One region of the Enterobacter sp. C3_dUdeg genome, then DNA from elsewhere that is predicted to be linked to it. Evidence: predicted binding sites of a transcription regulator. Region 1 holds the regulator's gene; each other region holds the start of a gene.
The links. Region 1 encodes PurR, which represses purine synthesis genes. Its sites were predicted from a motif close to CANGCAAACGTTTGCNTG; they were not measured.
Positions count from the first base shown of each region.

Region 2: the regulator PurR is predicted to act here: its motif matches at 3,121-3,138, upstream of cvpA (colicin V production protein).
Region 3: the regulator PurR is predicted to act here: its motif matches at 5,410-5,427, upstream of galS (HTH-type transcriptional regulator GalS).
Region 4: the regulator PurR is predicted to act here: its motif matches at 3,462-3,479, upstream of AC27FC_RS09445 (nucleoside-specific channel-forming protein Tsx).

Region 1 covers NZ_BAAKFX010000001.1:1,298,489-1,306,476, forward strand. The annotation lists gene AC27FC_RS06100 (C40 family peptidase) at 211-984, shown strand; gene sodB (superoxide dismutase [Fe]) at 1,107-1,688, shown strand; gene AC27FC_RS06110 (MFS transporter) at 1,727-2,893, opposite strand; gene cydH (cytochrome bd-I oxidase subunit CydH) at 3,057-3,146, opposite strand; gene purR (HTH-type transcriptional repressor PurR) at 3,444-4,469, shown strand; gene punR (DNA-binding transcriptional activator PunR) at 4,487-5,398, opposite strand; gene punC (purine nucleoside transporter PunC) at 5,513-6,712, shown strand; gene cfa (cyclopropane fatty acyl phospholipid synthase) at 7,011-7,988, shown strand, end outside.
Region 2 covers NZ_BAAKFX010000001.1:42,818-50,805, forward strand. The annotation lists gene accD (acetyl-CoA carboxylase, carboxyltransferase subunit beta) at 19-924, shown strand; gene folC (bifunctional tetrahydrofolate synthase/dihydrofolate synthase) at 995-2,263, shown strand; gene dedD (cell division protein DedD) at 2,253-2,939, shown strand; gene cvpA (colicin V production protein) at 3,194-3,682, shown strand; gene purF (amidophosphoribosyltransferase) at 3,716-5,233, shown strand; gene AC27FC_RS00225 (UbiX family flavin prenyltransferase) at 5,323-5,892, shown strand; gene argT (lysine/arginine/ornithine ABC transporter substrate-binding protein ArgT) at 6,184-6,966, shown strand; gene hisJ (histidine ABC transporter substrate-binding protein HisJ) at 7,193-7,975, shown strand.
Region 3 covers NZ_BAAKFX010000001.1:172,726-180,713, reverse strand. The annotation lists gene AC27FC_RS00800 (glutamine synthetase family protein) at 1-310, shown strand, start outside; gene mglC (galactose/methyl galactoside ABC transporter permease MglC) at 360-1,370, opposite strand; gene mglA (galactose/methyl galactoside ABC transporter ATP-binding protein MglA) at 1,386-2,906, opposite strand; gene mglB (galactose/glucose ABC transporter substrate-binding protein MglB) at 2,986-3,984, opposite strand; gene galS (HTH-type transcriptional regulator GalS) at 4,279-5,301, opposite strand; gene yeiB (DUF418 domain-containing protein YeiB) at 5,457-6,614, opposite strand; gene folE (GTP cyclohydrolase I FolE) at 6,634-7,302, opposite strand; gene AC27FC_RS00765 (YbfB/YjiJ family MFS transporter) at 7,405-7,988, opposite strand, start outside.
Region 4 covers NZ_BAAKFX010000002.1:373,558-381,545, reverse strand. The annotation lists gene secD (protein translocase subunit SecD) at 1-115, shown strand, start outside; gene secF (protein translocase subunit SecF) at 126-1,097, shown strand; gene AC27FC_RS09455 (VOC family protein) at 1,239-1,604, shown strand; gene AC27FC_RS09450 (helix-turn-helix transcriptional regulator) at 1,619-2,299, shown strand; gene AC27FC_RS09445 (nucleoside-specific channel-forming protein Tsx) at 2,445-3,323, opposite strand; gene AC27FC_RS09440 (SadB/YajI family lipoprotein) at 3,591-4,130, opposite strand; gene nrdR (transcriptional regulator NrdR) at 4,283-4,732, shown strand; gene ribD (bifunctional diaminohydroxyphosphoribosylaminopyrimidine deaminase/5-amino-6-(5-phosphoribosylamino)uracil reductase RibD) at 4,737-5,840, shown strand; gene ribH (6,7-dimethyl-8-ribityllumazine synthase) at 5,928-6,398, shown strand; gene nusB (transcription antitermination factor NusB) at 6,420-6,839, shown strand; gene thiL (thiamine-phosphate kinase) at 6,917-7,888, shown strand.

The DNA of each region.
Region 1 (7,988 bases):
TGGTGTTTACCCCTGCGGCGGTCAGGGTTTTGCTTAGGGAGTGGGCAAATGTGCGACAGAACGATGAATTTTTTTGCACTTGCTAACGAAACACGATTGTAGATTGAAAAATGCTATTAACTTTCTGGGTTTTTATAGATTAGAATCGACGGGCTTTGTAAATCACACGCGGGTATTATTGATGACCTGCATTTATCAGGGGACTGCCCAGTGGCGCGGATAAATAAAATCTCGATCACGCTCTGTGCTTTACTGTTTACTTCACTCACTTTCACGCCAGTGGCAAACGCCTCTCAGCAGGCGCGGCATTCTGCTGTACAAAAAAACCATCTTGTGAAAGCCACAGAACGTAAGAATAAAACCACCGCTAAGAACGACAAGAAAAAAACACCGGCTCAGACGAAACAGACCGCTTCCAGCAAGACGAAAACAAAACCTTCCCGCACTGCCCACTCCGCCAAAAGTAAAGCTTCGCAAACCGCCGCTAACCTCGTTACTGAAAAATGCATCACGCGTAAAGGCCACAAGGCGAAATGCACGAAGGTCACGAAAATAGCGGAAGTGCATAAAGTGCGCGTACAAAAAGCGCAGAAAACCGCGATGAACAAACTGATGGGGCAGATTGGCAAACCTTATCACTGGGGTGGCAGCTCGCCGCGTACCGGCTTTGACTGCAGCGGCCTCGTCTATTACGCCTATAAAGATCTGGTCAAATTCCGCATTCCTCGTACCGCCAATGAGATGTACCACCTGCGCGATGCCTCACCGGTTGACCGCGGTGAGCTGGAAAACGGCGATCTGGTGTTCTTCCGCACCCAGGGTCGCGGCACGGCTGACCACGTCGGCGTGTATGTCGGCAACGGGAAATTCATCCAGTCTCCCCGTAGCGGCCAGGATATTCAGATCACTTCTCTCAGTGAAGACTACTGGGTACGTCACTACGTCGGCGCGCGTCGCGTGATGACGCCAAAAACCATTCGCTAACCCCTGCCCTGCCGCATCCGTGGCAGGGTAAGTTCCTCTTTTGCATACCCTTTCAATTTGCTATCCTGTCCATGTTGTCTGTGTGGTTATTGGCAACACAAAATACAATAAGGAGAGAAGCAATGTCGTTCGAATTACCTGCACTACCGTATGCAAAAGACGCCCTGGCACCGCACATTTCTGCGGAAACCCTGGAATATCACTACGGCAAGCATCACCAGACGTACGTCACCAACCTGAACAATCTGATCAAAGGCACCGATTTTGAAGGCAAAACGCTGGAAGAGATCGTCCGCAGCTCAGAGGGTGGCGTATTTAACAACGCCGCTCAGGTGTGGAACCACACCTTTTACTGGCACTGCCTGGCACCGAATGCCGGCGGTGAACCTGTCGGTGAACTGGCTACCGCTATCAATGCCGCATTTGGCAGCTTCGCGGATTTCAAAGCGAAATTTACCGATGCAGCCATCAAGAACTTCGGCTCTGGCTGGACGTGGCTGGTTAAAGAGGCGGATGGCAAACTGGCTATCGTGTCCACCTCTAATGCGGGTACCCCGCTGACCACCAGCGCGAAGCCGCTGATGACCGTGGACGTGTGGGAACACGCTTACTACATTGACTACCGCAACGCGCGTCCGAACTACCTGGAGCACTTCTGGGCACTGGTTAACTGGGACTTTGTCGCGAAGAACTTCGCCGCGTAAGAGACACGCAGAAGGGTTCGCCCTTCTGCGTTTTTGGTTTATTCCGCAGCGCAGGCTGCTTCAGGCTGTTTACGACCCGACATCATCACCAGCAGCAGGCCGAGCGCGGCAATAATCGCCCCCATCACCGGCACAAAGCTGTACCCCAGACCACCTGAAATCACGGCCCCACCGGCCGCCGCGCCCAGGGCATTACCCAGGTTAAACGCACCGATATTCACGGAAGATGAAAGTCCCGGCGCCTCGTGCGCGACACGCATCACGCGCATCTGCAGCGGCGGCACCACGGCGAAAGTGGCGGCTCCCCAGACGACCATCGCAATCGCGGCCCCAAACTCATTGCGCGCCAGCCACGGAATGGCAACCATGATGACAATCAGCAGGGTTAAGAAGCCCTTCAGCGTCCCGCTCACGGAACGGTCGGCAAATTTCCCGCCGAGATAGTTGCCAATCGAGAAGCCCACGCCAATCAGCACCAGCATCGCGGTAACGAAGAGAGGCGTTGCGTGGGTGATATCGTGCAGTACCGGTGAAATATAGGTGTAGAGGGTAAACATCGCCCCTGCCCCCAGCACGGTGGTGAGCAGCGCGGAGAGCACCTGCGGGCGCATCAGCACCGCCAGCTCTTTACGCACTTCCGGACGTTCTCCGGCATTGCCTTTCGGCAGGGAGAAGAACAGCGCCACCATTGCAACCACGCCCAGCCCGGCCGTCGCCAGGAAAGACATACGCCAGCCGATCGCTTCTCCCAGCCAGGTTGCCGCAGGCACCCCGCCGATATTGGCAATCGTCAGCCCCATAAACATGGTTGCCACGGCGCTCGCCTGCTTGTGTTTTGGCACCACGCTGGCAGCCACGACCGACCCCAGCCCAAAGAACGCGCCGTGGTTAAGGCTGGTCAGAATGCGCGACAGCATCAATGTGGTGTAGTCCGGCGAAATGGCCGAAAGCACGTTGCCCAGGGTGAAAATCGCCATCAGGAAAATCAGCGCATTGCGGCGCGCGCGGTGCGAAAGAAGAAGGGTCATCAGCGGCGCCCCTACCATCACGCCGATAGCGTAGGCGCTGATTAACATCCCTGCCGCAGGGATAGAGACATCTACGCCCCGGGCAATAACAGGCAGTAACCCCATTGGGGAGAATTCAGTGGTGCCAATCCCAAAAGCGCCAATCGCCAGGGCCAGCAGGGGATAATTGATTTTCATGCGTCAACTCCGGATGCCGTGTCATGTGGTGACACAGAACAAAGAAGCAGAAAGCATGACATCAATCACAAAAAATGAGAAGTTAACAAAATGGCAAAAGATTTTTGCCAGAGAAGTAACAATCCGGGGAGTCGGGAGGGAGAAGGCTCTCCCTCCGCGTAAATCAGTGCAGCGCAGCCGTCAGACCGGCCGCAACAATCAGAGCCAGCACAACAACGGTGGTGAACAGCGAAAACTTAAGATCGGAACTCATCAATTTTTCTCCTTTTAATCCCCACACGAAAAGTGAGCTTGCTCATTTTTGCACAGATTACGTTAAAAATCTTCCTGGATTTATACTGATAACCACTTTACCTCTTCCCCTTTTCATCAAGATAGGACAAAATTCCACGCTAAATTTATTAGCGTACCGGCCATTGACCCCCTCCTGACGTCCCGTGTCGTTTTCCCGGCGTGCCGCAATTCAAGATTGCGAGATAAGGGTGAGAGAAGGCAAACGTTTACCTTCAAGTTTTTCAGGAGCTTAGGATATGGTCTGGAGTGACATTTAATGGCAACAATTAAAGACGTAGCAAAACGCGCAAACGTTTCCACTACAACCGTATCACATGTAATTAACAAAACCCGCTTTGTGGCGGAAGAGACGCGCAACGCCGTCTGGGCAGCGATCAAAGAGCTGCACTATTCGCCAAGTGCGGTTGCGCGTAGCCTCAAGGTTAATCACACCAAATCCATTGGATTGCTGGCGACCAGCAGTGAAGCGGCCTATTTTGCCGAGATCATTGAAGCGGTCGAAAAGAACTGCTTCCAGAAAGGCTATACCCTGATTCTGGGCAACGCGTGGAACAGCATTGAAAAACAGCGTGCCTACCTGTCGATGATGGCGCAAAAGCGCGTTGATGGCCTGCTGGTGATGTGTTCCGAGTACCCGGAATCCGTGCTGTCGATGCTGGAAGAGTATCGCCATATTCCGATGGTGGTGATGGACTGGGGCGAAGCGCGCGCAGACTTTACCGATTCCGTTATCGATAACGCCTTTGAAGGCGGCTATATGGCCGGTCGTTATCTGATCGAACGCGGCCACCGCGAGATTGGCGTGATCCCCGGTCCGCTGGAGCGCAACACCGGCGCGGGCCGTCTGGCCGGTTTTATGAAAGCGATGGAAGAAGCGTTGATCAACGTGCCGGAAAACTGGATTGTGCAGGGTGACTTTGAGCCGGAATCGGGCTACCGCGCGATGCAGCAGATCGTCTCCCAGCCGCACCGTCCGACCGCCGTGTTCTGCGGGGGCGACATTATGGCCATGGGCGCGCTATGCGCTGCCGACGAGCTGGGCCTGCGCGTACCGCAGGATATTTCCGTGATCGGGTATGACAACGTGCGTAACGCGCGTTTCTTCACCCCGGCGCTGACCACCATTCACCAGCCGAAAGATTCGCTGGGCGAAACGGCCTTCAACATGCTGATGGACAGGATCGTCAACAAACGCGAAGAGTCGCAGTCTATTGAAGTTCACCCGCGTCTTATCGAACGCCGTTCCGTTGCGGACGGTCCGTTCCGCGACTACCGTCGTTAATCGCTTTACGGGGCCAGCTATGCTGGCTCCCGTAACCATTCCCGGTTCAGCGTTTCGCTGTCTCCCAGATAATCCAGCAGCCAGGCCATCGCAGGCGAGACGTCATTTTGCTGCCATGTGAGGCAGCAGGCCGCATCCGGGAACGGATTCTCCAGCGTCAGCTCAACCCACTCTCCGGTATCGATGCGCGGACGCGCGAAATGAACGGGCACCATCGCGACGCACAGCCCGGCGCTGAGGCACGTCGCCGACGATTCCCAGTCAGGGGCCACCACCCGCCGCTGGTTGTCCAGAAGCCAGGTGATACGCTTGGGCAATGAACGGGACGTATCCTCCAGCACCAGCGACGGCCAGTTGCGCAGCGTGTCATCGCTGAGCGGCCCTTCCATCGCCGCCAGCGGATGGTCGCTTGCCACCACGCATTTCCAGCTCAGCATCCCCATATCGCGAAAAGCGTAACGTCCCCCGACCGGGATCGCCTGCGTAGCCCCAATCGCCATCTCTGCCCTGCCGTCCGCCAGCGCATCCCAGACGCCGTTGAACACCTCCTGCGAGACCCGCAGCTCGACGTCAGAGAAATGACGGTAGAAATCGACGATCATCTGCCGGGTGCGTTCCGGCTTAACGATGTTATCCACCGCGATGGAAAGATGCCCCCGCCAGCCGTTAGCGATCTGCTGACACTGTTCGCGGGTGATCTGCATTTTTTTGATAACAGAACGCCCTTCCTTCAAAAACCACGCGCCTGCGGGCGTTAATTCCACATCACGATGCCGCCGTTCAAACAGCGGAACCGCCAGCCACTCCTCCAGTTGGCGCACCGTGTAGCTTATTGCCGAAGGGACGCGGTGCAGCTCCTGCGCCGCACCGCTGAAGCTGCCGTTACGTGCAACAGCATCGACCACTTCAAGAGAATAATCTGACCACATTTTCTGCCTGCAAATTTTTTGAATGCACCCGCCAAATATTAGCGTTTCACAAGCGGCTTTGCACTCCCTACACTCAGCGCCAATGTATACCTGCCTCCTCAGGAGAATAAAATAATGCAACCCAGGAACGGTTTTTTAGCCTGGCTCGGCGGCTTAAGCGTGCTGGGCTTTTTGGCCACCGATATGTACCTGCCGGCGTTTGCCGCCATGCAGGAAGATTTGCAAACCCCGGCTGCCGCCATCAGCGCCAGCCTGAGCTTATTCCTCGCCGGCTTTGCCTTCGCACAGCTGCTCTGGGGACCGCTCTCGGATCGCTTTGGTCGTAAACCGGTGCTGTTGCTGGGCCTGGCCATTTTTGCCGTGGGCTGCCTGGGGATGTTATGGGTACGCGATGCCACCTGGCTGCTGGTGCTGCGTTTTATTCAGGCCGTGGGCGTCTGTGCCGCGGCAGTGACCTGGCAGGCGCTGGTCACCGACTACTATCCGGCTAACCGCACAAACCGTATTTTCGCTACCATTATGCCGCTGGTGGGCCTCTCACCTGCCCTCGCTCCCCTGCTGGGCAGCTGGATCCTCGCGCATTTCGACTGGCAGGCCATTTTCGCCACGCTGTTTGCCATTACCCTGGTATTGATGCTGCCGGCGTTCGCCCTTAAGCCAGCGCATAAAAAAGAAGCGCATGCAGACGCGAAGCCGATTACCTTCACTTCCCTGCTCAGCGCCAAAGCCTATCGCGGGAATGTCCTGATCTATGCAGCCTGCTCGGCAAGCTTCTTCGCGTGGCTCACCGGCTCGCCGTTCATTCTGCACGATATGGGTTACAGCCCGGCAGCCATCGGCCTGAGCTATGTTCCGCAGACCATCGCATTCCTGGTAGGCGGGTACGGCTGTCGCGCGGCGCTGCAAAAGTGGGAAGGTCAGCAGATGCTGCCGTGGCTGCTGGTGCTGTATGCGCTGAGCGTTATCGGGACCTGGGCCGTTGGCTTTATTCCGGGTGCCGGTCTGGCCGAAATTTTGATCCCCTTCTGCGTGATGGCCGTCGCGAACGGGGCGATTTACCCTATCGTTGTAGCCCAGGCGCTGCGTCCCTTCCCGCAGGCAACAGGCCGCGCCGCCGCGCTGCAGAATACCCTGCAGCTGGGGCTGTGCTTCCTGGCAAGCCTGGTTGTATCGGCGCTGATTGCCACGCCGCTCCTGACCACCACCAGCGTGATGCTGGTGACCGTTGCGCTGGCGGTGTTGGGCTATCGCATGCAGGCCTCCGCGCAGCGTGCGCAGGAAAAGAGTGCTCAGGTTGAAACGTCACATGCCTGATTGCGCCAGAAATCATGTTAATTTTCAGTGATTAGGTTGCTAAGAATTTTCTATTGAATCACCAAATTTTGAGGCCTATACTAAATTTGGTTCGATTAAATACGATAAATATTAAGTGTTAACGGGAGCCGGAGTGCTCCCGTTTTACCATGGAAGGCATTTCGGCAAGGGTTATCTCCCTTCCTCTGTTCTACGTCGGATATTAGCCTCGCGGTATTTACCGTGAGATTTCTCACAAACCAAAAAAAGCGTCTACGCTGTTTTAAGGTTCTGATCACAGTAGGGTGATGGAGAAGCTATGAGTTCATCGTGTATAGAAGAAGTCAGCGTTCCGGACGATAACTGGTCCCGGATCGTCAGTGAACTGTTAGGTCGAGCAGGCATCACTATCAATGGATCATCGCCATCCGATCCTCAGGTTAAACATCCCGACTTTTTTAAACGCGTGCTGCGAGAGGGATCGTTAGGCCTGGGAGAAAGCTACATGGACGGCTGGTGGGAGTGCGAACGTCTGGATACCTTTTTCGCCAGCGTGCTGCGTGCCGGTCTTGAAAATCAACTCCCTCGCAATCTGAAAGACACCCTGCGCGTCGCCTCTGCCCGACTGTTCAATCTGCAAAGTAAAAAACGCGCGTGGATCGTTGGTAAAGAACACTACGATCTTGGCAACGACCTGTTCAGCCGTATGCTGGACCCTTTCATGCAGTACTCCTGCGCCTACTGGAAAGAGGCGTCGACGCTTGAAGAGGCCCAGCAGGCCAAGCTGCGTCTGATTAGCGAGAAGCTGCAGCTCCAGCCCGGAATGCGCGTGCTGGATATCGGCTGCGGCTGGGGTGGGCTGGCGTATTTTATGGCGAAGCACTATGGCGTCAGCGTCGTCGGCGTCACGATTTCAGCGGAACAGCAAAAAATGGCGCGGGAACGCTGCCAGGGCCTCGATGTGGATATCCGGCTGCAGGATTACCGTGATCTTAACGAACAGTTTGACCGGATCGTTTCCGTCGGCATGTTCGAGCACGTCGGGCCGAAAAACTACGCTACCTATTTTGAGGTGGTGGATCGGAATCTGAAACCGGACGGTATCTTCCTGCTGCACACCATCGGCTCTAAGCGGACCGACAATAACGTCGACCCGTGGATCAACAAATACATCTTTCCGAATGGCTGTTTACCGTCCGTCCGCCAGATTGCCAACGCCAGTGAACCCCATTTCGTGATGGAAGACTGGCATAACTTTGGCGCGGATTACGACACCACGTTGATGGCCTGGCATGCG
Region 2 (7,988 bases), 1.3 Mb from region 1:
CAGGCAGAAAGGTTATCAATGAGCTGGATTGAACGAATTAAAAGCAACATTACCCCAACGCGCAAAGCGAGCATTCCTGAAGGGGTATGGACGAAGTGTGATAGCTGCGGTCAGGTTCTGTATCGCGCAGAGCTGGAGCGCAACCTTGAGGTGTGTCCGAAGTGTGACCACCATATGCGTATGTCGGCGCGCAACCGCCTGCATAGCCTGCTGGACGAAGGCTCTCTGGTAGAGCTGGGTAGCGAACTTGAGCCAAAAGACGTGCTGAAGTTCCGCGATTCTAAAAAATACAAAGATCGTCTGGCCTCTGCACAGAAAGAGACCGGCGAGAAAGACGCGCTGATCGTCATGAAAGGCACCCTGCATGAGATGCCGGTTGTCGCCGCTGCTTTTGAGTTCTCCTTTATGGGCGGCTCAATGGGCTCCGTGGTCGGTGCGCGCTTCGTGCGTGCCGTTGAGCAGGCGCTGGAAGACAACTGTCCGCTGATCTGCTTCTCTGCCTCCGGCGGCGCGCGTATGCAGGAAGCGCTGATGTCGCTGATGCAGATGGCGAAAACCTCTGCTGCGCTGGCGAAAATGCAGGAGCGCGGTCTTCCCTACATCTCCGTGCTGACCGACCCAACCATGGGCGGCGTCTCCGCGAGCTTCGCGATGCTGGGCGACCTGAACATCGCTGAGCCAAAAGCGCTGATCGGCTTTGCGGGTCCTCGCGTTATCGAGCAAACCGTTCGTGAAAAACTGCCGCCGGGTTTCCAGCGCAGTGAGTTCCTCATTGAGAAAGGCGCTATCGATATGATCGTCCGCCGTCCGGAAATGCGCCTGAAGCTGGCGAGCATTCTGGCGAAGCTGATGAATCTGCCAGCGCCGAACCCGGATGAGCCGCGCGAAGGCGTGGTGGTACCGGATCAGGAACCCGAGGCCTGATAACTGAAAAGGGCAGGGCCGGTTGGCGCTGCCCTTTTGCTTTCTAATCTGTTAATGACAACCGGGCATTATGGAAAATAAAAGCATTCCCCAAGCCACGTCGCCCCTGGCCGCGTGGCTTTCTTATCTGGAAAACCTGCACAGTAAAACCATCGATATGGGGCTTGAGCGCGTAAGCCAGGTCGCCGCGCGTCTTGATGTGCTCAAACCGGCACCTTTCGTGTTCACCGTCGCGGGTACCAACGGTAAAGGCACGACCTGCCGCACGCTGGAATCTGTCCTGATGGCCGCGGGTTACAAAGTTGGCGTGTACAGCTCTCCACACCTGGTCCGCTACACCGAGCGCGTTCGCGTGCAGAACAGCGAGCTGCCGGAATCGGCGCATACGGCGTCGTTCGCGGAAATTGAAGCCGCACGCGGTGAGATCTCATTAACCTATTTTGAATACGGCACCCTGTCGGCGCTGTGGCTGTTCAAACAGGCGCAGCTGGATGTCGTGATCCTTGAGGTCGGCCTCGGCGGACGTCTTGATGCGACCAATATCGTGGATGCGGACGTGGCGGTGGTCACCAGCATCGCGCTGGACCATATCGACTGGCTTGGACCGGATCGTGAAAGCATTGGCCGCGAGAAGGCCGGTATTTTCCGCGCAAATAAGCCCGCCGTGGTCGGCGAGCCAGATATGCCGCACACCATTGCTGACGTGGCAAACGAGAAGGGCGCGCGTCTGCTGCGCCGCGGCGTTGACTGGCAGTATGAGGTTCAGGATAACGGCTGGCGCTTCAGCGATGCCCAGGGCGCGCTGGACAACCTGCCGCTGCCGCAGGTGCCGCAGCCGAACGCGGCAACCGCGCTGGCGGCACTGCGCGCCAGCGGCCTTGTGGTCAGCGAGCAGGCGATCCGCGACGGTATTCAGAGCGCAATTCTGCCCGGGCGTTTCCAGATTGTCAGCGAGTCACCGCGCCTGATTCTGGACGTGGCGCATAACCCGCATGCGGCGGCGTATCTCGCGGGACGTCTCAAATCGTTACCAAAAACCGGGCGCGTGCTGGCGGTTATCGGTATGCTTCATGATAAAGATATCGGCGGGACGCTGGCCTGCATGGAGACTGTGGTCGATAGCTGGTATTGTGCTCCACTGGAGGGGCCGCGCGGCGCGACGGCTGAGCAGCTGATGGAACATCTCGGCAAAGGCGCAATCTATAGTAGCGTGGCTCAGGCCTGGCATGCCGCGATGGCGGATGCTAAACCAGAAGATACCGTGCTGGTGTGTGGTTCATTCCACACGGTGGCACATGTCATGGAAGTGATGGACGCGGGGAGAACCGGTGGCGAGTAAGTTTCAGAACCGTTTAACAGGAACCATTGTGCTGGTCGCGCTCGGGGTGATTATTCTCCCGGGTCTGCTCGACGGGCAGAAAAAGCATTATCAGGACGAGTTTGCCGCTATTCCGCTGGTGCCGAAACCGGGTGACCGCGATGAGCCGGATATGCTGCCAGCGGCGACGCAGGCGCTGCCTGCTCAGCCGCCGGAAGGCGCGGCGGAAGAGGTGCGTGCAGGCGATGCCGCCGCACCGTCGCTCGATCCGTCTCGTCTGGCGGCAGCGAGCAGCAGCGATATCGATCCAGTGCCGGTAGAGCAGCCTAAACCCGTTGAAAAACCGAAGCCGGTTGAGAAGCCGCAGCCGAAACCGCAGCGGGATAAAGCCGCAGAGCAGCTGGCTGCCGCATCAGAAACCCCACCGCCGGCAAAACAAGACGCGGCACCGACCGGAAAAGCGTACGTTGTGCAGCTCGGCGCGCTGAAAAACGCCGACAAAGTTAACGAGGTCGTGAGCAAACTGCGCAGTGCGGGATATCGTGTTTACACTTCACCTTCCACGCCGGTGCAGGGTAAAATTACCCGTATCCTCGTGGGGCCAGAAGCGTCCAAAGATAAGCTTAAAGGTTCGCTCGGCGAGCTGAAGCAGATCTCCGGCCTGAGCGGTGTGGTGATGGGCTACAGCGCGAACTGATAAGATCTACCCCTCACCCTAACCCTCTCCCCAGAGGGGCGAGGGGATGGTTTGCTCCCTCTCCCTTGAGGGAGAGGGCTGGGGTGAGGGGGAATGGCAGACGTCCAAAGAGACGTAATGAGCCAACGGCGTTGAACATTTTTTCAGCGCCTTTTTTATTTACGCGCGGGAAGGAAATCCCTACGCAAACGTTTTCTTTTTCTGTTAGAATTCGCCCCGAACTGGATGACAGGGCGTTAAATCGTGGGACACATATGGTCTGGATTGATTACGCCATCATTGCGGTGATTGGTTTTTCCTGTCTGGTTAGCCTGATCCGTGGCTTTGTTCGTGAAGCGTTATCGCTGGTAACCTGGGGTTGTGCTTTCTTTGTTGCCAGTCATTACTACACTTACCTGTCTGTCTGGTTCACGGGCTTTGAAGATGAACTGGTCCGAAACGGAATTGCCATCGCGGTGCTGTTTATCGCAACGCTGATTGTCGGCGCTATCGTGAATTACGTGATAGGTCAGCTGGTCGAGAAAACCGGTCTGTCAGGAACGGACAGGGTGCTCGGGATCTGTTTCGGGGCGTTACGAGGCGTGCTGATTGTGGCCGCGATCCTGTTCTTCCTGGATACCTTCACCGGGTTCTCCAAAAGCGAAGACTGGCAGAAATCGCAGCTCATTCCAGAGTTCAGCTTCATCATCAGATGGTTCTTTGACTATCTGCAAAGCTCGTCGAGTTTTTTGCCCAGGGCATAAACCCTGAGATGTGGCTTAACGAGGAAAAGACGAATGTGCGGTATTGTCGGTATCGCCGGTTTCATGCCGGTAAACCAGTCGATTTATGACGCGTTAACGGTGCTTCAGCACCGTGGGCAGGATGCTGCGGGTATCATCACCATTGATGCAAACAACTGCTTCCGTTTACGCAAGGCGAATGGCCTGGTAAACGATGTGTTTGAAGCCCGCCATATGCAGCGTCTGCAAGGTAATATGGGGATCGGTCACGTTCGTTATCCTACTGCTGGCAGTTCCAGCGCCTCTGAGGCACAGCCTTTCTACGTCAACTCACCGTATGGCATCACCCTTGCTCATAACGGCAACCTGACCAACGCGCATGAGCTGCGTAAAAAGCTGTTCGAAGAGAAACGTCGCCACATTAACACCACCTCTGATTCTGAAATTCTGCTCAATGTGTTCGCCAGCGAGCTGGATAACTTCCGTCACTACCCGCTGGAAGCAGACAACATCTTTGCTGCGATTGCCGCGACCAACCGCCAGATCCGCGGCGCGTACGCCTGCGTAGCGATGATCATCGGTCACGGCATGGTCGCCTTCCGCGATCCAAACGGCATTCGTCCCCTGGTGCTCGGCAAGCGCGACCTTGGCGATGGCCGTACCGAATATATGGTTGCCTCTGAGAGCGTGGCGCTGGATACCCTGGGCTTTGAGTTCCTGCGTGACGTTGCGCCGGGCGAAGCGGTCTATATCACCGAGAAGGGCCAGCTGTTTACCCGCCAGTGTGCCGATAACCCGGTCAGCAACCCGTGCCTGTTTGAATACGTTTACTTTGCCCGCCCGGATTCCTTCATCGACAAGATTTCCGTCTACAGCGCGCGCGTCAACATGGGCACCAAGCTGGGCGAGAAGATTGCCCGCGAGTGGGACGATCTCGACATCGACGTGGTTATTCCTATCCCGGAAACCTCCTGCGATATCGCGCTGGAGATCGCCCGCATTCTGGACAAGCCATACCGTCAGGGCTTCGTGAAGAACCGCTACGTTGGCCGCACCTTTATCATGCCGGGCCAGCACCTGCGCCGTAAGTCCGTGCGCCGCAAGCTGAACGCCAACCGCGCGGAATTCCGCGACAAGAACGTTCTGCTGGTGGATGACTCCATCGTTCGCGGCACCACCTCTGAGCAGATTATCGAGATGGCGCGCGAAGCGGGTGCGAAGAAAGTCTACCTGGCCTCTGCTGCGCCAGAGATTCGCTTCCCGAACGTGTACGGCATCGATATGCCAACCGCCAACGAGCTGATCGCTCACGGCCGTGAAGTGGATGAAATTCGCCAGATCATCGGTGCCGACGGCCTGATTTTCCAGGATCTGAACGATCTCATCGACGCGGTGCGTGCCGAGAACCCGGAAATTCAGCAGTTTGAATGCTCCGTGTTCAACGGTATTTACGTGACCAAAGACGTTGACCAGCAGTACCTCGACTATCTTGATTCTCTGCGCAACGACGATGCGAAAGCCGTTCAGATGCAGAACGATCTTGAAAGCTTAGAGATGCACAACGAAGGTTGATGCTCCGGCAGGTGAGGGCGAATGCCCTCACTTGCAACTCCCCGCAAAATCCTGCACAGTCTGCCCTGAAATCAGTAAGGGCGAAAATCATGAAACGACTCATTGTTGGGCTCAGCGGCGCCAGCGGCGCGATCTACGGCGTACGTCTGTTACAGGTTCTGCGTAACGTGGCGGAAGTCGAGACCCATTTGGTGATGAGCCAGGCGGCGCGGCAGACCCTCTCTCTGGAAACCGATCTCTCCCTGCGCGATGTTCAGGCACTGGCGGACGTGGTTCACGATGCCCGTGATATCGCCGCCAGCATCTCCTCAGGCTCGTTTAAAACGGCCGGCATGGTTATCCTGCCCTGTTCAATTAAAACGCTCTCCGGCATTGTGAACAGCTATACCGACACCCTGGTGACGCGCGCGGCGGATGTGGTGCTGAAGGAGCGTCGTCCTCTTGTGCTCTGCGTGCGGGAAACGCCGCTGCATCTCGGTCATCTGCGTTTAATGACCCAGGCCGCCGAGCTTGGGGCCATCATCATGCCGCCGGTTCCGGCGTTTTATCATCGCCCGACCTCGCTGGATGACGTGATTAATCAGACCGTTAACCGCGTGCTGGATCAGTTTGACATCGACCTGCCCGAAGATCTCTTCACCCGCTGGCAAGGGGCCTGATTCTGTGCACAAACAGAGTGCATGAAAAGAGACGTTGCCCTGTTTCAGGGCAATTATGCAACGGCGATCATATCCTCGACATTTAATTCGTTTTTTCCCTTTTTCTCTTTCCGGTTCGTTCGGCAGACCTGCTATCTTTCACCATTAAGGCAATATCGCAACGTTTTATTAACATATTTAACGTCGAAGTTTTGACCAGACGGCAATGTGGCATAAGACCTGCAAGATGAAGCCTGCAACACAACACACAACACAATACATAATAAAATCACGGTACTTGAGGGTAAATGTATGAAGAAGACGGTTCTGGCTCTGTCTTTGCTCGTGGGGTTAAGTGCGGCAGCAGGTAGCTACGCAGCGCTTCCACAGACGGTTCGTATCGGTACAGACGCAACCTACGCGCCATTCTCTTCCAAGGATGCGAAAGGCGATTTCGTGGGGTTTGATATCGATCTGGGAAATGAAATGTGCAAACGCATTGCGGTGAAATGCACATGGGTGGGCAGCGACTTTGACGCGTTAATCCCGTCGCTGAAAGCCAAGAAAATCGACGCCATTATCTCTTCTCTTTCCATCACCGAAAAACGCCAGCAGGAGATTGCCTTCTCTGACAAGCTCTACGCCGCGGATTCTCGCCTGATTGCGCCGAAAGGCTCCCCGATTAAGCCCACCATCGACTCGCTGAAAGGCAAGCATGTTGGCGTGCTTCAGGGGTCGACGCAGGAAGGTTATGCCAATGCGACCTGGCGTGAGAAGGGCGTAGACGTGGTGGCTTACCAGAACCAGGATCTTATTTACTCTGACCTGGCCGCAGGCCGTCTGGATGCGGCATTCCAGGATGAAGTCGCCGCGAGCGAAGGCTTCCTGAAACAGCCTGCGGGTAAAGACTATGCGTTTGCGGGCCCGTCGGTAAAAGACAAAAAATACTTTGGTGACGGCACCGGTGTTGGCCTGCGTAAGGATGATACCGAGCTGAAAGCCGCCTTTGACAAAGCCTTTGCAGAGCTGCGTAAAGACGGTACTTACGACAAACTGGCGAAGAAATACTTCGACTTCAACGTATACGGTGAATAATGCCTGACGCTAACGCACTGCAAAGGTGCGTTGCGGGAGCGGTTGACCCAATGCGGTGCATTTGTTGCACCGTATTGGATCACTTTGTGCATACTTACGCATTTATAATGCAAAAATTCCCGACTGAAGGGCATTAGTCTTTGCCTGAAAGAGGGGATTAATGGCACATTAGCACCACCCCGTCGTCGTAAAAATCCCGTATGAAGACAGTTTGTTGAGGACAAATATGAAAAAACTCGTGTTGTCACTATCTCTGGTACTGGCCTTTTCCAGCGCCACCGCGGCATTCGCAGCCATTCCGCAGAAAATTCGGATTGGTACCGATCCAACCTATGCGCCGTTCGAATCGAAGAATTCAAAGGGTGAACTGGTCGGTTTTGACATCGATCTGGCCAATGAGCTATGCAAACGCATCAAAGCACAGTGTACCTACGTTGAGAACCCGCTGGATGCGCTGATCCCGTCCCTGAAAGCGAAAAAAATCGACGTGATTATGTCCTCGCTCTCCATCACCGAAAAACGCCAGCAGGAGATTGCCTTCACCGACAAACTCTACGCGGCCGATTCTCGTCTGGTGGTGGCTAAAGCTTCTGACATTCAGCCAACGCTGGAGTCCCTGAAAGGCAAACGCGTCGGCGTGCTGCAGGGCACCACGCAGGAAACCTACGGCAACGAACATTGGGCGCCGAAGGGGATTGAAATCGTCTCCTATCAGGGCCAGGAAAATATCTACGCTGACCTGACGGCAGGCCGAATTGATGCGGCATTCCAGGATGAAGTCGCGGCAAGCGAAGGCTTCCTGAAAACGCCGGTGGGTAAAGATTACAAGTTTGGCGGCCCGTCCATTAAGGACGTGAAGTTGTTTGGTGTGGGCACCGGCATGGGCCTTCGCAAAGAAGACAACGAGCTGCGTGAGGCGCTGAACAAAGCGTTTGCTGAAATGCGCGCTGACGGCACCTACGACAAGCTGGCGAAAAAGTACTTTGATTTTAATGTTTACGGCGGCTAATCGCCCCGTCAAA
Region 3 (7,988 bases), 1.1 Mb from region 1:
TGACCACAACCGTCGTATCGAGTACCGGCTGGCCGGGGCCGATGCCAATCCCTATCTGGTGGCAGCCACTATCCTGACCGGCATGCTGTACGGGCTGGAAAACATCGACGACGAGGATTTGCCCGAACCGCAGCATGATGAACCCGCGCTGCCGCTGTTTCAGCAGGAGGCGATTGAGACCTTTGCCCGCTGTCAGTACCTCACCGACAGCCTGGGCGACGCCTTTTCCGAACAGTGGGTCGCCTGCAAGCTCTCTGAACTCGACTGGTTTGAGCGCATCGTGACCCGAGAGGAGTCACTGCTGGCATAAGTCATAAAAAAGCCCGCTCGATGAGCGGGCCGGATATCGCGAGGAGCAATTACTTCTTACGCGCGTACTTCAGTGAATCCAGCGCGACCGCGAAGATAATGATGGCGCCTTTGATGATGTACTGCCAGTACGGGTTCACGCCGATATAGGTCAAGCCGTAGTTGATGACGGTGAAGATGATCACACCGGTCACCACGCCCAGTACCGTACCCACGCCGCCGCTGAAGGAGACGCCGCCCACCACGCAGGCTGCGATTGCATCCAGCTCGTACATGAAGCCAAGGTTGTTGGTTGCAGAGCCGATACGGCCCGCTTCCAGCATCCCGCCGAAGGCGTAGAACACGCCGGACAGGGCATAAATGATGAGCAGGTTCAGGGCAACGTTCACGCCGGAGACTTTCGCCGCTTCCGGGTTACCGCCGATAGCGAAGATGTTTTTACCAAAGCGCGTTTTGTTCCACAGGATCCAGACGAAGGCCACCGCAATCAGCGCATAGAAGGTGATATACGACAGGCGGAAGCTGCCCAGCGCGATGAACCCTTGCGTAAAGGTCGAGAAGCCGCTGTCAAAACCCGAGATGGGGGAAGCACCGACAAAGTCGTAGTACAGGGAGTTGATACCGTAAACGATGATCATCGTACCCAGCGTGGTGATAAACGGCGTCACGTTCAGGTAGGCGATAATGATACCGTTGATCAGACCAATCACCGCACCGATGGCGCAGACAATCAGGATCACCACGAAAATCGGCATGGTGGCCATTTCCGGGAAGACCTTGTTGGCGTTTTCCATCGACTGCAGCAGGGTTGCCGCGATAACCGCCGCCAGCCCCACCTGGCGACCGGCAGAAAGGTCCGTCCCCTGGGTTACGATCAGGCCCGCCACGCCCAGCGCAATAATAATACGCACGGAGGACTGGGTCAGAATGTTACTCAGGTTCAGCAGGCTTAAGAACGTAGGGTCCTGGAAAATGATGATAGCCAGCAGTACTAAAAGAACAACGTAAATACCGCCTTCTTTCAGGTAAGTGAGAAAACTTTTTTTATTTAACGCACTCATGAGGAGCCCCTGATCTTAAAGGTGCAAAGACGCAAGACGCAAAATTTCGTTTTGCGTTGTCGTTTTGGTGTCAACAATACCGGCAACGAGACCATTGCTCATAACCAGAATACGATCCGTGATCCCTAACAATTCCGGCATTTCGGAAGAAATAATAATGATCCCTTTATTCTTTTTCGCCAGCTCGGCAATCAGCTGATAAATTTCAAACTTCGCGCCGACGTCAATACCGCGGGTCGGTTCATCCAGCATCAGAATTTCTGGCTGGGTTAATAACCAACGTCCGATAATGACTTTTTGCTGGTTACCGCCTGACAGCGAACCAATTTGGGTGCGGTGTCCTGGCGTTTTCACGCGCATGGAGTCAATAACCCATTGGGTATCGCTCTTCATGCGGGAGTTATCCAGCAGTCCGACTTTGTTTTTGTAATTGCGAATGTTAGAAATTAACGAGTTAAAGTTAATATCCAGATAGGCATAAATACCGGTCGAACGACGCTCTTCCGTCACCAGCGCAAAACCATTATTAATGGCTTCGTTGGCGTTGTGGTTGTTAATTTTCTTACCGTGCAGCGTAATAGTGCCTTCGGCTTTCTCACGGATACCGAACAGAGTTTCCACGATATCGGTACGTTTTGCCCCGACCAGACCGGCAATCCCCAGGATTTCGCCCTTGTGCAGGTCGAAGGAGACATCGCGAATAGACGGCTGGCGTAACGAGGTCAGATTACGTACTTCCAGGATCACTTCGCCCGGCTTGTTTTCTTTATCCGGGAAGCGCTGGTTAAGGGAACGGCCGACCATCATGGCGATGATCTTGTCCATGTCCAGCCCTTCCAGCGGCTGCGTGGCAATCCACTGACCGTCGCGCAGAATGGTAATCTCATCGCACAGCTGGAAGATCTCTTCCATTTTGTGGGAGATATACACAATGCCGCAGCCGCGATCTTTTAGCTTACGAATAATGGTAAAAAGGTGATTAACCTCTTTTTCCGTTAATGACGATGTCGGTTCGTCCATGATGACGATTTTCGCATCATAGGAGAACGCTTTGGCGATTTCGATCATCTGCATCTGGGAGACGGATAATGTTCCCACGCGGGCGCGCGGGTCGATATCAATATCCAGCTCATCAAAAATCGCTTTGGTGTCGCGATACATTTTGTCCTGATCGACAAAGACACCCTTGGTTGGATAACGCCCCAACCACATGTTATCCATGACTGAACGCTGCAGCACCAGGTTTAATTCCTGGTGAACCATCGAGATACCGTTTTCCAGTGCTTCTTTCGCTGAATGGAAATCGATCTCTTTCCCCTGAAAAAGAATGCTGCCAGAATCTTTTTGATAGATCCCAAAAAGACATTTTAATAATGTTGATTTACCCGCACCGTTCTCCCCCATCAGGGCATGAATAGAGTGAGGACGAACTTTTAAATTAACATTATCGAGTGCCTTAACGCCGGGAAATGACTTGTTGATACCGCTCATTTCCAACAGGTATTCACCGGATGACTGAGTATTTGTGCTGACCATAATTATACCTTGTTGGCCTCGCATATCGCGTTATAAAAGGGCGCAACGAATTGCGCCCAGTGGAGACAGTACCGCTAACTTATTTACCGATAAACTCAGCCAGGTTGGACTGGTCTACGCCCACGTAAGGTACGCGAACGATTTTGTTTTCAATTTTCCAGCTGGTGCCATCTGCCGCGCCTTTGCCATCGGCCAGGTTTTTCGCCAGATCGAAGGTCGCTTTCGCCTGGTTGTTGGCATCGTTCAGAACGGTACCGGCCATCGCACCGGATTTAACCAGCGCCAGCGCTTCTGGCAGTGCATCTACGCCGAACACAGGAATGGAGGATTTGTTGTGCGCTTTCAGCGCTTCTACCGCACCCATTGCCATCGCATCGTTGTTGGCGATAACCACTTCGATTTTGTTCGCGTTAGGGCCGGACAGCCACGCGTCCATTTTATCTTTCGCCTGAGCGGTATCCCACATCGCGGTATCTAACGCCAGCTGCTGGGTTTTCAGACCCTTGTCGTTCAGCTCTTTGATAACGTAGGTGGTACGGGCTTCAGCATCCGGGTGGCCGGGTTCGCCTTTCAGCAGCACGAACTGAATCTGACCGTCTTTGTTCAGGTCCCAGTTCGGGTTCGCCGCCCAGTGTTTCGCGATCAGATCGCCCTGAATAATACCGGACTCTTTGGAGTCGGTACCGACGTAATACGCTTTGTCGTAGCTATCCAGCGCTTTACGGGAAGGTTCTTTGTTGAAGAAGACGATTGGCACGTTCTGGCCGCGCGCTTTTTCAATAACCGTGCCTGCTGCAGCCGGGTCAACCAGGTTGATGGCCAGGGCTTTCACGCCTTTCGCCAGCAGAACGTCGATCTGGTCGTTCTGTTTGGACTGGTCGTTCTGGGAGTCGTTCATCAGCAGCTGAACGTCTGGCGCTGCTTTCGCATCTTTCTCAATCGCTTTACGTACAACAGACATGAAGTTGTCGTCGTATTTATAGATGGTCACACCAATACGGGTATCCGCAGCGTGCGCTGCTGCACCAAAAAGCATGCTTGCCATTACGGCAGACAGGGTCAACACCTTCTTATTCATGGTATCTCCGGTTTTTTTATGCAGGGTAGTTCTTGTGAATAACGATCGGCGGGCAGGTGTTAATAAAACGTTACTGACAGCCGAAGTTCACTTATAAAATTTCTATCTTCCGTGTTCGGTAACGCTCCAGAAATGCGTTTTATTCGTTGTTTGCGGCACATTGGCTATAGTGAAAGTGAATAATCACCGTTACATAGCGTTTCAGCCCCTAAAACGCTGACATCATAGTCAGCGCCTTGTTAAGATACTGTGAATTTACTCACAGATTGAAAACGGTTACATCACCTCACGTTATCAGTTAGTGATCGGAACCACAATTTGCCGGGCCGCGACGGAGTGCCGACGCACTAAAGTCGGCATGAAACAGTGCGTTGCGCCCGGATCCAGCAGCCCTGCAGCCCCCTGTAACGCCAGCTCAGTCGCCAGTTTCGCCATAGAGGCAATGGGGTAACGCACCGTTGTCAGCTGCGGGTCGGTGTAACGGGCAATCGGAATATCATCAAAACCAATGAGTGATAAATGCTGTGGCACCGCAATGCCGTTATCTTTCAGCGCCGTCAGGGCGCCTGCCGCCATGCTGTCGTTATAGGCAAACACCGCAGTAAGCTGCAGGTTGCGGCCCAGCAGCTCCACCATCGCCGCCTCACCGCCCTGCATGTCAGGCGTACCGGTGCCTGTCCAGCTTTCTGACGGCGTAATGCCGTGCTCTTTCAGGGCGTTTTGCCACCCCTCGCGCCGCAGGTCGTCATCTTCAATATGATGGCTGGAGGCCAGATAGCCGATCCGCTGATGCCCGTTGTTGATGAGCATTTTCGTCGCCATCATGGCGCCGCTGACGTTATCCAGCCCGACGCAGCGATGGGCATAGCCGGGGACGATGCGGTTGATCAACACCATGCCCGGGATCTGATCCATAAAGCCGGTTAGCTCTTCATCGCTCAAGGCTTTTGAATGGACAATCAAGGCGTTACAGCGCTGGCGGATCAGCACTTCGATGGCATGGCGCTCCTTTTCCGCCTCATGATAGCTATTGCCGATCAGGACATATTTCTGATGCTGCTGGGCGACCACGTCGACCGCTTTGACCAGCGCGCCGAAAAAGGCATCCGATACATCCATCACCACCACGCCGATGGTGTCGCTGACCTGCGTCGCAAGCGCCTGGGCATTGGCATTTGGCCGGTACCCGAGCTGGGTCACGGCTTTCATTACGGTTTCACGGGTTTCAGGGCTGACCAGCGCGCTATTGTTCAGCACGCGTGAGACGGTAGCCACAGAAACGCCCGCCTGACGGGCGACGTCACGAATGGTGATCATATTCACCATCCTTCAAAGGATTGCAGCAACTCACAGACACCCCCTGTGTTTAGCAAGGTGGCTATTTTGGCAGCGAGAGAAAGGGGACTACGTGAAGAAGCTCACACTCATGAAAACGCTTACATCCGTTTTGTTAATGATTGTGATCCAGATCGTTATCTGGATGTGTTCCTCAATGATACCCCTGAAGCATGTGAGGTTAACTGACGCCACACCCACTCCAGCGGTCCCTGGCGGAAATAGCGTAGCCAGAGAACAGAAAACGCCAGGTTAATCACCCAGACCGGAATAACAAACGCCAGCAGCGTGAGGCGGTCGAATTTCATAAACAGGCCAAAGCGATAGAAAAGCGTGGTGCATATCAGCGTTTGCAGGAGGTAATTGCTCAACGCCATGCGGCCCACGCAGGCGATAGCGCTGACGATCCACAGGCGGGAAAGCGTTGGCCAGTTGCCATAGATCAGCGCCGCGTAGCCGATGGTCTGGAACGGCGCGCTCAGTTCGCGCGGCACCTGGAGCAGGAACGCGCACCAGCGGTAATCCCAGTGGATATGCCACTGCGTGATTACCGCCGGGAGGTTAATCAGCACGCCGATCAGCACCAGCCCGACACCCGTTCGCCGATAGTGACGCAGGCTGAACTCCCCTTTCAGCCAGCCGGTGCGCATCAGTGACGCGCCCATCAGCATCATGCCCGCCAGCTGCCAGCCGTATTGCGCGCCCAGCGCAAGGAGGTTATCCCCCAGCATATCCGCGCGGTTGCTTATCGCTTCCGTACCGCCCTTCAGCTTCCAGTACTGTTCGTACTGCAGGTTAGCGGCATCCGGTATCCAGGAACGGTTCGTCGCCTCGCCGGAGATCATCCCCAGCAGCAGCAGGACCCCAAGCCCCATGACATAGAGCATCACGCCGGTGTTAAACAGGCTTTTTACACTGTGCGCATCGCGAATCAGACGCCAGCAGATGAGCCCGACTAGTCCATACGCGAGAAGAATATCGCCGTCCCAAAAGAACAGCCCGTGGATAAAGCCGAGGAGAACCAGCAGCGTCAGGCGCGACTGGATCCAGCGCGTACCGCGTTTGAGGAGGAGTTGCAGACCTGCACCAAACAGCAGGGCAAACAGCGTGAGGAATTTAACCTGCGTGAAGAGATCGAGGACAGCCCAGGTCCAGGCATCACTGCGCGTGATGTCGCCATACCAGGCAGGATTGAGATAAGCCGCCTTCGGCAGGCCGAAGGCGCTGATATTAAGCAGCAGGATACCGAGAATGGCGACGCCGCGAACAAAATCGAGCGTGACGTTTCGCTCCATGGTTCCTGCCCTGTAAGACTTAGTTGTGGTGACGTACGGCGCGCAGGAACTCCTGGCGGGTATTCTGGCTCGATTTAAACAGGCCGCCCAGCGACGTGGTGGTCGTTGCACTGGTCGCATCACGCACGCCGCGCGCCTTCACGCAGTAGTGAACCGCGTCGATAGAGACGGCCACGTTATTGGTGCCCAGCAGCGTTTGCAGCGCGGTCAGGATCTGCTGAGTCAGACGCTCCTGCACCTGCGGACGCTGAGCAAAGAACTGCACGATGCGGTTGATTTTCGACAGGCCAATCACCGTATCTTTTGGGATATACGCCACGGTCGCTTTACCGTCGATGGTCACGAAGTGGTGTTCGCAGGTGCTGGTCAGCGTGATATCGCGTACCGTCACCATCTCGTCCACTTTCATCTTGTTTTCAATGACGGTGATTTTCGGGAAGTTGGCGTAATCCAGCCCGGAGAAAATTTCGTCGACGTACATTTTCGCGATGCGGTGCGGCGTCTCCATCAGACTGTCGTCACTCAGATCGAGATTCAGCAGCTCCATGATCTCGGTCATATGACCGGCAATCAGACGCTTGCGGGTTTCATTGTCCAAATCCTGTACGGGCGGACGCAGTGGCGTTTCAAGACCGCGCGCAACCAGGGCTTCGTGGACCAGGGCAGCTTCTTTACTGAGTGATGACATTTTGTTCTCCTGCAGGTGTGGCGTCTTTTGCCCTCGTTGTGGCAAAAGTATGCGCTCATTGTGCGTGAGGCGGCGCACATAATCCAGTATTCACGACGATAATTATTGCAATTGCTGTTGCCTTTCAGCGTGACGATTCCAGACCAGCGCTCCGCCGACGAACAGCGCAACGCCCGCCAGACCCAGCGCGGGCTCCAGCCGGTGGGTAAGCCAGGTTGATAACGCCGAGGTCATCGGGCCAATCAATTGACCAATCGCATACCCGGTGGTGAGCAGGCCTGCCATATAGCGCGTATGGTTTGGCGCCAGCTCGCGGCCGTATAAAAGAGAGAGCTGCACGGCACACAAAAAACCGCCGCCCACCAGCAGCCCGCCCGTCAGCAAACCGCCAATCCCCGGCAGCAGCCAGGCCGCCAGCACGCCAGCCCCCTGTAACCACAGCACGATAGCCAGCCTGCGGTTCGCCGTTGAGGTGTGGCGTAAAAGAATACTGAGCGCAATGCCCACCACGGCGGCGATACCAAAAATCGGCCAGACAAACTGGGCGAACAGGCTGCCGGGAAAACGCACCGCAGCCATTTGCGACAGAAATGTCGCCGGGAGGATATAGCCAAACCCGGCCAGGCTGTAGCTCCAGACCAGGCGCTTTAAATCCGCCGTCAGCACCAGCGGCTCCGGCGCGGTGC
Region 4 (7,988 bases), on a different contig from region 1:
TGCGATTACAACCGGTATCGGTGTCGCAACGTCAATGTTTACCGCTATTGTCGGCACCCGTGCCATCGTGAACCTGCTGTACGGCGGCAAGCGCGTCAAAAAGCTGTCTATCTGAGGAGTGCGTTGTGGCACAGGAATATACTGTTGAACAATTGAACCACGGCCGTAAAGTCTGGGACTTTATGCGCTGGGACTACTGGGCCTTCGGCATTTCAGGTTTCCTGCTGATTCTGTCCATCGGCATTATGAGCGTGAAAGGCTTTAACTGGGGGCTGGATTTCACCGGCGGTACGGTCATCGAGATCTCCCTGGAAAAACCGGTCGATATGGACCAGATGCGCGAATCGCTGCAGAAAGCGGGCTTTGAAGAGCCGCTGCTGCAGAACTTCGGCAGCAGCCGCGACATCATGGTGCGTATGCCGCCGGTGCACGATGCCAACGGCAGCCAGGAGCTGGGCAGTAAGGTTGTTAGCGTGATTAACGAAACAACCAGCCAGAACGCGGCGGTCAAGCGTATTGAGTTCGTCGGCCCAAGCGTGGGTGCTGACCTGGCGCAGACCGGTGCGATGGCGCTGCTGGTAGCGCTGATCTCCATTCTGGTATACGTCGGTTTCCGCTTTGAGTGGCGACTGGCGGCCGGTGTGGTTATCGCTCTGGCGCACGACGTGGTGATCACCATGGGCATACTGTCGCTGTTCCACATTGAGATTGACCTGACGATTGTGGCATCCCTGATGTCCGTTATCGGTTACTCACTGAACGACAGTATCGTGGTATCTGACCGTATCCGTGAAAACTTCCGTAAGATCCGTCGCGGTACGCCGTACGAAATCTTTAACGTGTCGTTGACCCAGACGCTGCACCGTACCTTGATCACATCCGGTACCACCCTGATGGTGATCCTGATGCTGTTCCTCTTCGGTGGTCCGGTACTGGAAGGCTTCTCGCTGACCATGCTGATCGGTGTCACCATCGGTACGGCGTCGTCTATCTACGTCGCATCCGCTCTGGCACTGAAACTCGGCATGAAGCGCGAGCACCTGCTCCAGCAGAAAGTCGAGAAAGAAGGGGCGGATCAGCCGTCCATTCTGCCGTAAGGCGACGTTTAGCGCGTTATTGAAATCCCGGTCTGTTGACCGGGATTTTTTTTATCTGCTCCTGACAAACACTCCTGACAGTATGCTGTCAGGAGCCCTGTCGTAGACTTCTTCTGAACCCAAACAACAGCAGGAGAATATATGAAAAGCGTCATTAACTGGTTTGAAATTCCGGTCGCGGATATGGATCGCGCCATCAAATTTTATGAGCCGGTGATGCAGCTCGCGCTGCGTCGCGAGAAAATGGACTGTGCGGAGCTGGCCGTTTTCCCGCATGAGGATCCGTATACCGGCGGGGCGCTGGCAAAATTTGACGGCGTTACACCGTCTTTGCAGGGCGCTATTATCTACCTGCATACTGACAATCTGGCGGCCACGCTCGATCGTATCGCCTCTGTGGGCGGCGAGTGCGTGTTTGGCCCGCTGGAACTGCCGCATGGCATTGGCACTATCGCATTGTTTACCGACAGCGAGGGTAACCGCGTCGGCCTCCATCAACCTGCCTGAGAGCGGAATAAGATATGACCCGACGCGCTGACCGTTTGTTTCAGATTGTGCAGATCCTGCGGGGCAGGCGTCTGACAACGGCAGCGCATCTGGCGGACCGGCTTGGCGTGTCCGAGCGCACGGTCTACCGCGATATCCGCGATCTGTCGCTTTCCGGCGTGCCGGTGGAAGGTGAGGCGGGGAGCGGATATCGGCTGATGTCGGGTTTTGACCTGCCGCCGCTGATGCTGACAAATAAGGAGTCAGAGGCGCTGATCGTCGCGATTCGCCTGCTCAAAACCTGGGGAGGGGAATCGCTTTCGCGCGAGCTGGAGTCGGCTCAGGAGAAGGTGCTGGCTATCCTGCCCGAGGAGAGTCGTCGAAAGGCGGAGCAGACGCGGATCTACGCCCCGGATTTTTGCATGCAAAGCCACTCCCGCAGCGATTTTGACATGATCCATCAGGCGATTTCCGCCCAGCGCGTGCTGGCGCTGCATTACCGTGATGAAGCCGGACAGCTCTCAAAGCGCGAGGTTCAGCCGCTGGGCTTGTTCTTCTGGGGGGAGCGCTGGCTGCTGGCGGCGTGGTGCGAACGGCGCGACGACTATCGCTGTTTCCGGCTCGACCGCTGTCTCAATATTGTGCAGACGGAGAGGCGGTTTAGCGAGAGTGCGGACAGATCGCTGGCGGATTTTTTGCGGAAGGTTAAGCAGTAAAAAGCCAGCTCTTGAGCTGGCTTTTTTTGCCCGGCGGCGAGGTAAAAGTAAAACGGCAACGAATGTTGCCGTTTTTTGTATTTGTTCCCTCTCCCTGTGGGAGAGGGTCAGGGTGAGGGCATCAGCCCGCACAGTCCCGAACAGGTTAGAAGTTATAACCTACAACCAGGTAGCCACCCCAACCGGTAGAACGGACGTTTTCGTTCATCCATACCAGTTTCGCGTCGTCGTTCCACTGACCGCCGTTGTGCCAGTAACGCGCAACAACAGAGTAGTGCCAGTGATCGTAGTTCAGCGCCAGGATGTGGCTGGAGGCGATGGAATTGTTGGTACGCTGCTTGATACCGTTCTCTGCGTAACCGCTCTTATCGCCCAGCTCTGAACCCCAGTCGAAGTTGGTGAAGCCGATATAGCTCAGGTTACCGCCCCACAGCTGAGTGATTGGCACAAAGTATTTCACTTTGAAACGGTAGCCATCCCACTCATTCTGGTTTTCGGCACCGTAGTTCTGCCACTGGTATTTCGCGTACACGTTCAGGGACAGGCTCATTGGCAGGCCGGTGTCAACGTCGGTACCCAGACCCATATACCAGGTGCTCTGACGACCGGACTCGTTGCGGCCCATGTCGTAGATATAGTTGTTCGCGAAGTACCACTCTTTGAACGGGCCGAAGCTCAGGTCTGTGCCGGTCAGCTTGTCGATGGAGAAGCGCGGTTCGATCTCCATGAACAGTGGAGAACCGTGGTTCCAGATACCTTTAGCCTGCGAGTTACCGCCGAAGAAGACCGGTGCATCCATATAGCCGTAGAAATCAAACCAGTCTTTCTTGGCGAATGCTTCGTACTCCAGGTAGGTATCGTTGCGGATCTGAGGTCCGAAACGGGTGTGGTAGCTGCCGACCACGTTAACGCTCTGGTGCCACCAGTCGGAGAGGTATTGTGGTTTATCGTTTTCCGCTGCGTTAACAGTGAAAGAGGAAGAAAGTGCCAGCACGGCGCCGGCTGCGAGTAATGTTTTTTTCATAATCATGCCACTGATTGAAATTCCCTTCCGGGAGTGAAAAATGCGCGAATTGCGTTTCTAAATATTTCGTGTTTCTGCGGTGCCTATTATAGGAATCCCTGCTCACAAAAATATGTGTTGTTTCACATATCTCTCACACGCGTAATCGATTGCGTTCACGTTTGCGTACTTTAAACGGGCGGGATTGTAGCGGCAATCATTTATGTTGCCAATCCATACGAAATGTAAATGTTAGCGGAGTGACATTTCACTCCGCTAAAGGGAGGGTTATTGCGCGGCGGGCTGGATATCGTGAATGCGGATGAAATCTAACCGATCCGGAGTGAGTCCGTTAAGCTGCAGCGGAATGTCAACATCGCTCGGAGCCAGCACGCTGGCCGGTGCGGTGAACAGCTGACTGTTAACATTCACCTCCTGGTAGCTCTCAGTGGTGCCCTGGATCTGTCCCCATTCGACGGTACCACTGAAGGCAGGCAACGGATCGTTGGACTCGCCATGAATGCGTAATGTTGCGCGAGTACCATTTGCATTCGCCGCCACATTCACCAGAGACATTTTTAGCGTGCCAATCTGACTATTGAGACGCGCAGGCGTATTCGCTCCCGGCAGCAGATAAACCCCGCTGCTGGATTTGGCGTTTAGCGCGTTTTGCTGGGTGATCTTCACCGTTTCTTTGTTCAGTTTGTCCATCGCCGCATTGAGCGTGTTCACGCTCTGTTTCATCTGGCGGACTTCGGTTTGCTGTGCACAGGCGCTAAGGGTGAAGAGGCTCCCCACCAGCAAAATTTTAAGGTAACGTCTTGTCATTGCGTTTATTTCCTTGAAATAACGGATCGCCTTAATGGTAGCCAGACTCGACGTGTCAGACATAGATCCTTTGTCTCAAAAAGCTCTTACTTTGTTGTCAGGCCAGATCAGGGTAAAATGAAAATTAGTTAACCACATAACAGGGATACCGTATGCATTGCCCATTCTGCTCCGCTGTGGATACCAAAGTCATCGACTCTCGTCTTGTGGGCGAAGGGTCCTCCGTACGCCGTCGTCGGCAGTGTCTGGTGTGCAACGAGCGTTTCACGACCTTTGAGGTTGCAGAGCTGGTAATGCCGCGCGTGGTGAAAAGCAACGACGTGCGCGAGCCGTTTAACGAAGAGAAACTGCGCAGCGGGATGCTGAAGGCCCTGGAAAAACGTCCCGTCAGCGCGGATGACGTTGAGATGGCGTTAAACCACATAAAATCTTACCTTCGTGGTTTGGGTGAGCGTGAAGTGCCGAGCAAAATGATCGGTAACCTGGTGATGGAGCAGCTGAAAAAGCTCGATAAGGTTGCCTATATCCGCTTCGCCTCGGTCTACCGCAGCTTCGAAGACATCAAAGAGTTTGGCGAAGAGATCGCCCGCTTACAGGATTAAGCTCATGCAGGATGAGATTTACATGGCGCGAGCCATGAAGCTGGCGCAGCGCGGTCGTTTTACCACCCATCCCAACCCGAACGTCGGGTGCGTTATCGTTAAAGATGGCGAGATCGTGGGGGAGGGGTTTCACTATCGTGCCGGCGAGCCGCATGCCGAGGTTCATGCGTTGCGCATGGCCGGTGAGAAGGCGCGCGGCGCCACAGCCTACGTCACGCTGGAGCCCTGCAGCCATCACGGGCGTACGCCGCCGTGCTGCGAAGCGCTGATCGCGGCAGGCGTTTCACGCGTGGTCGCATCGATGCAGGACCCGAATCCGCAGGTTGCCGGACGCGGTCTGTATCGCCTGCAGCAGGAAGGCATCGACGTCAGCCATGGGCTGATGATGCAGGACGCGGAAGCGATCAACAAAGGCTTTCTGAAGCGCATGCGCACGGGGTTCCCGTATATTCAGCTCAAGCTGGGCGCCTCGCTGGACGGTCGTACGGCGATGGCAAACGGCGAAAGCCAGTGGGTAACCTCACCACAGGCAAGGCGCGATGTGCAACGTCTTCGCGCGCAAAGCCATGCTATTCTCACCAGCAGTGAAACCGTTCTGGCTGACGATCCGGCCATGACCGTGCGCTGGGACGAACTGAATGCCGATACCCAGGCGCTGTACCCGCAGGAGAACCTGCGCCAGCCGCTGCGTATTATCATTGATAGCCAGAACCGCGTGACGCCGGAGCACCGCATCGTGCAGCAGCCGGGTGAAACCTGGATTGCCCGCACTAAAGAAGATGCGCGCGAATGGCCGGAAGGCGTGCGCAGCATTATGGTGCCGGAGCATAACGGTCATCTGGATCTGGTGGTGCTGATGATGCTGCTCGGCAAGCAGCAGGTGAACAGCATCTGGGTTGAAGCGGGGCCAACGCTCGCCGGTGCGCTTTTACAGGCCGGACTGGTGGATGAACTGATTGTTTACGTTGCGCCTAAACTGTTAGGTCACGACGCGCGCGGCCTGTTTGTGCTGCCCGGCCTTGAAAAACTGGCCGACGCACCGCAACTCAAATTTAGCGAGATTCGTCCGGTAGGCCCGGATGTCTGCCTCCACTTAACGACAGCGTAATTGCTCCTGAAATAGGGAAGCAGTGCGCAAAGTATTATGATAAAATCCGCCCCCCTGCGGGGCCAAATGAACCCGTAAAGGAAGAGTATGAACATTATTGAAGCTGCTGTAGCTACCCCGGACGCTCGCGTCGCCATCACCATTGCGCGTTTCAACAACTTCATCAACGACAGCCTGCTGGAAGGTGCGATTGACGCCCTGAAACGTATCGGCCAGGTTAAAGATGACAACATTACCGTTGTTTGGGTTCCAGGCGCTTACGAACTGCCACTGGCGGCGGGCGCGCTGGCGAAAACCGGTAAATACGACGCGGTGATTGCGCTGGGTACCGTTATTCGTGGCGGCACTGCGCACTTCGAATACGTTGCGGGCGGTGCAAGCAACGGTCTGGCACACGTTGCGCAGGATGCTGAAATTCCTGTCGCGTTCGGCGTGCTGACCACCGAAAGTATTGAACAAGCCATCGAACGTGCTGGCACCAAAGCCGGTAACAAAGGTGCAGAAGCTGCACTGACCGCGCTTGAAATGATCAATGTATTGAAAGCCATCAAGGCCTGATTTTTTTGTAAGGGGAATTCCGTGAAACCTGCTGCTCGTCGCCGCGCCCGTGAATGTGCCGTCCAGGCACTTTACTCCTGGCAGTTGTCCCAGAACGACATCGCTGATGTTGAATACCAGTTCCTGTCAGAACAGGACGTAAAAGACGTTGACGTTCTGTACTTCCGCGAACTGCTGTCGGGAGTGGCGACTAATAGCGCGTATCTCGATGGCCTGATGAAGCCATACCTGTCCCGTCTGCTCGAAGAGCTGGGCCAGGTGGAAAAAGCAGTGTTGCGTATCGCGCTGTTTGAGCTGTCTAAACGTGATGATGTGCCGTATAAAGTGGCCATCAACGAAGCGATCGAGCTGGCGAAAACCTTCGGCGCTGAAGACAGCCACAAGTTTGTAAACGGCGTACTTGATAAAGCTGCACCTGCGATCCGTCCCCACAAAAAGTGATCCGCAAACCGGAGTCCTGCATTGCCTGACGGGCAGTGCGGCTCCGGTTTTTTCTTTTATTTGCTGAGGCATAACGTATGGCATGCGGCGAATTCTCCCTGATTGCCCGTTATTTCGACCGTGTCAGAACCTCTCGTCTTGATGTTGAAACCGGCATTGGCGATGACTGTGCACTTCTCAATATTCCCGAAAAACAGACGCTGGCAATCAGCACCGACACCCTGGTGTGCGGCCGTCATTTCTTACCGGATATCGATCCTGCCGATCTGGCGTATAAAGCCCTGGCTGTTAACGTCAGCGATCTGGCGGCGATGGGTGCCGATCCCGCGTGGCTGACGCTGGCTCTGACCCTGCCAGAGGTGGATGAAGCCTGGCTGGAAGCCTTTAGCGATGCGCTGTTTGAGCAGCTTAGCTATTACGATATGCAGCTGATTGGCGGCGACACGACTGCCGGTCCGCTGTCGATGACGCTGGCGATCCACGGCTACGTGCCGCTCGGCCGCGCGCTGAAGCGCTCAGGTGCAAAACCGGGCGACTGGATCTACGTGACCGGTACGCCGGGCGACAGCGCGGCAGGGCTGGCGCTCCTGCAAAACCGTTTAACGGTTGATGATGCTGACGACGCGGCATATCTGGTGAAACGCCATCTGCGGCCAACGCCGCGTATTTTGCACGGCCAGGCGCTGCGCGAACGGGCAAGCTCGGCTATCGATCTCTCTGACGGGCTGATCTCGGATCTCGGGCATATCCTGAAGGCCAGTGGCGTAGGCGCGCGCGTTGACCTGGATCTCTTCCCGCTGTCGGAGCAACTGCTTCGCCATGTAGAGCCTGAGCAGGCCCTGCGCTGGGCGCTGTCCGGTGGTGAAGACTATGAGCTGTGCTTCACGGTGCCAGAGCTCAACCGTGGAACGCTGGACGTGGCGTTAGCGCATCTCGGCGCGAAGTTTACCTGCATCGGTCAGGTCATGCCGGAGAGTGAAGGGCTGAAGTTTGTGAAAGACGGTGCGCCCGTTACGCTGGACTGGAAAGGGTACGATCACTTCGCGTGAGTTTGTGCGCTCTGTATTGCCGGGTGGCGCTGCGCTTACCCGGCCTACAAACAGGGTGCGATCGTAGGCCGGGTAAGGCGGAGCCGTCACCCGGCAAGTG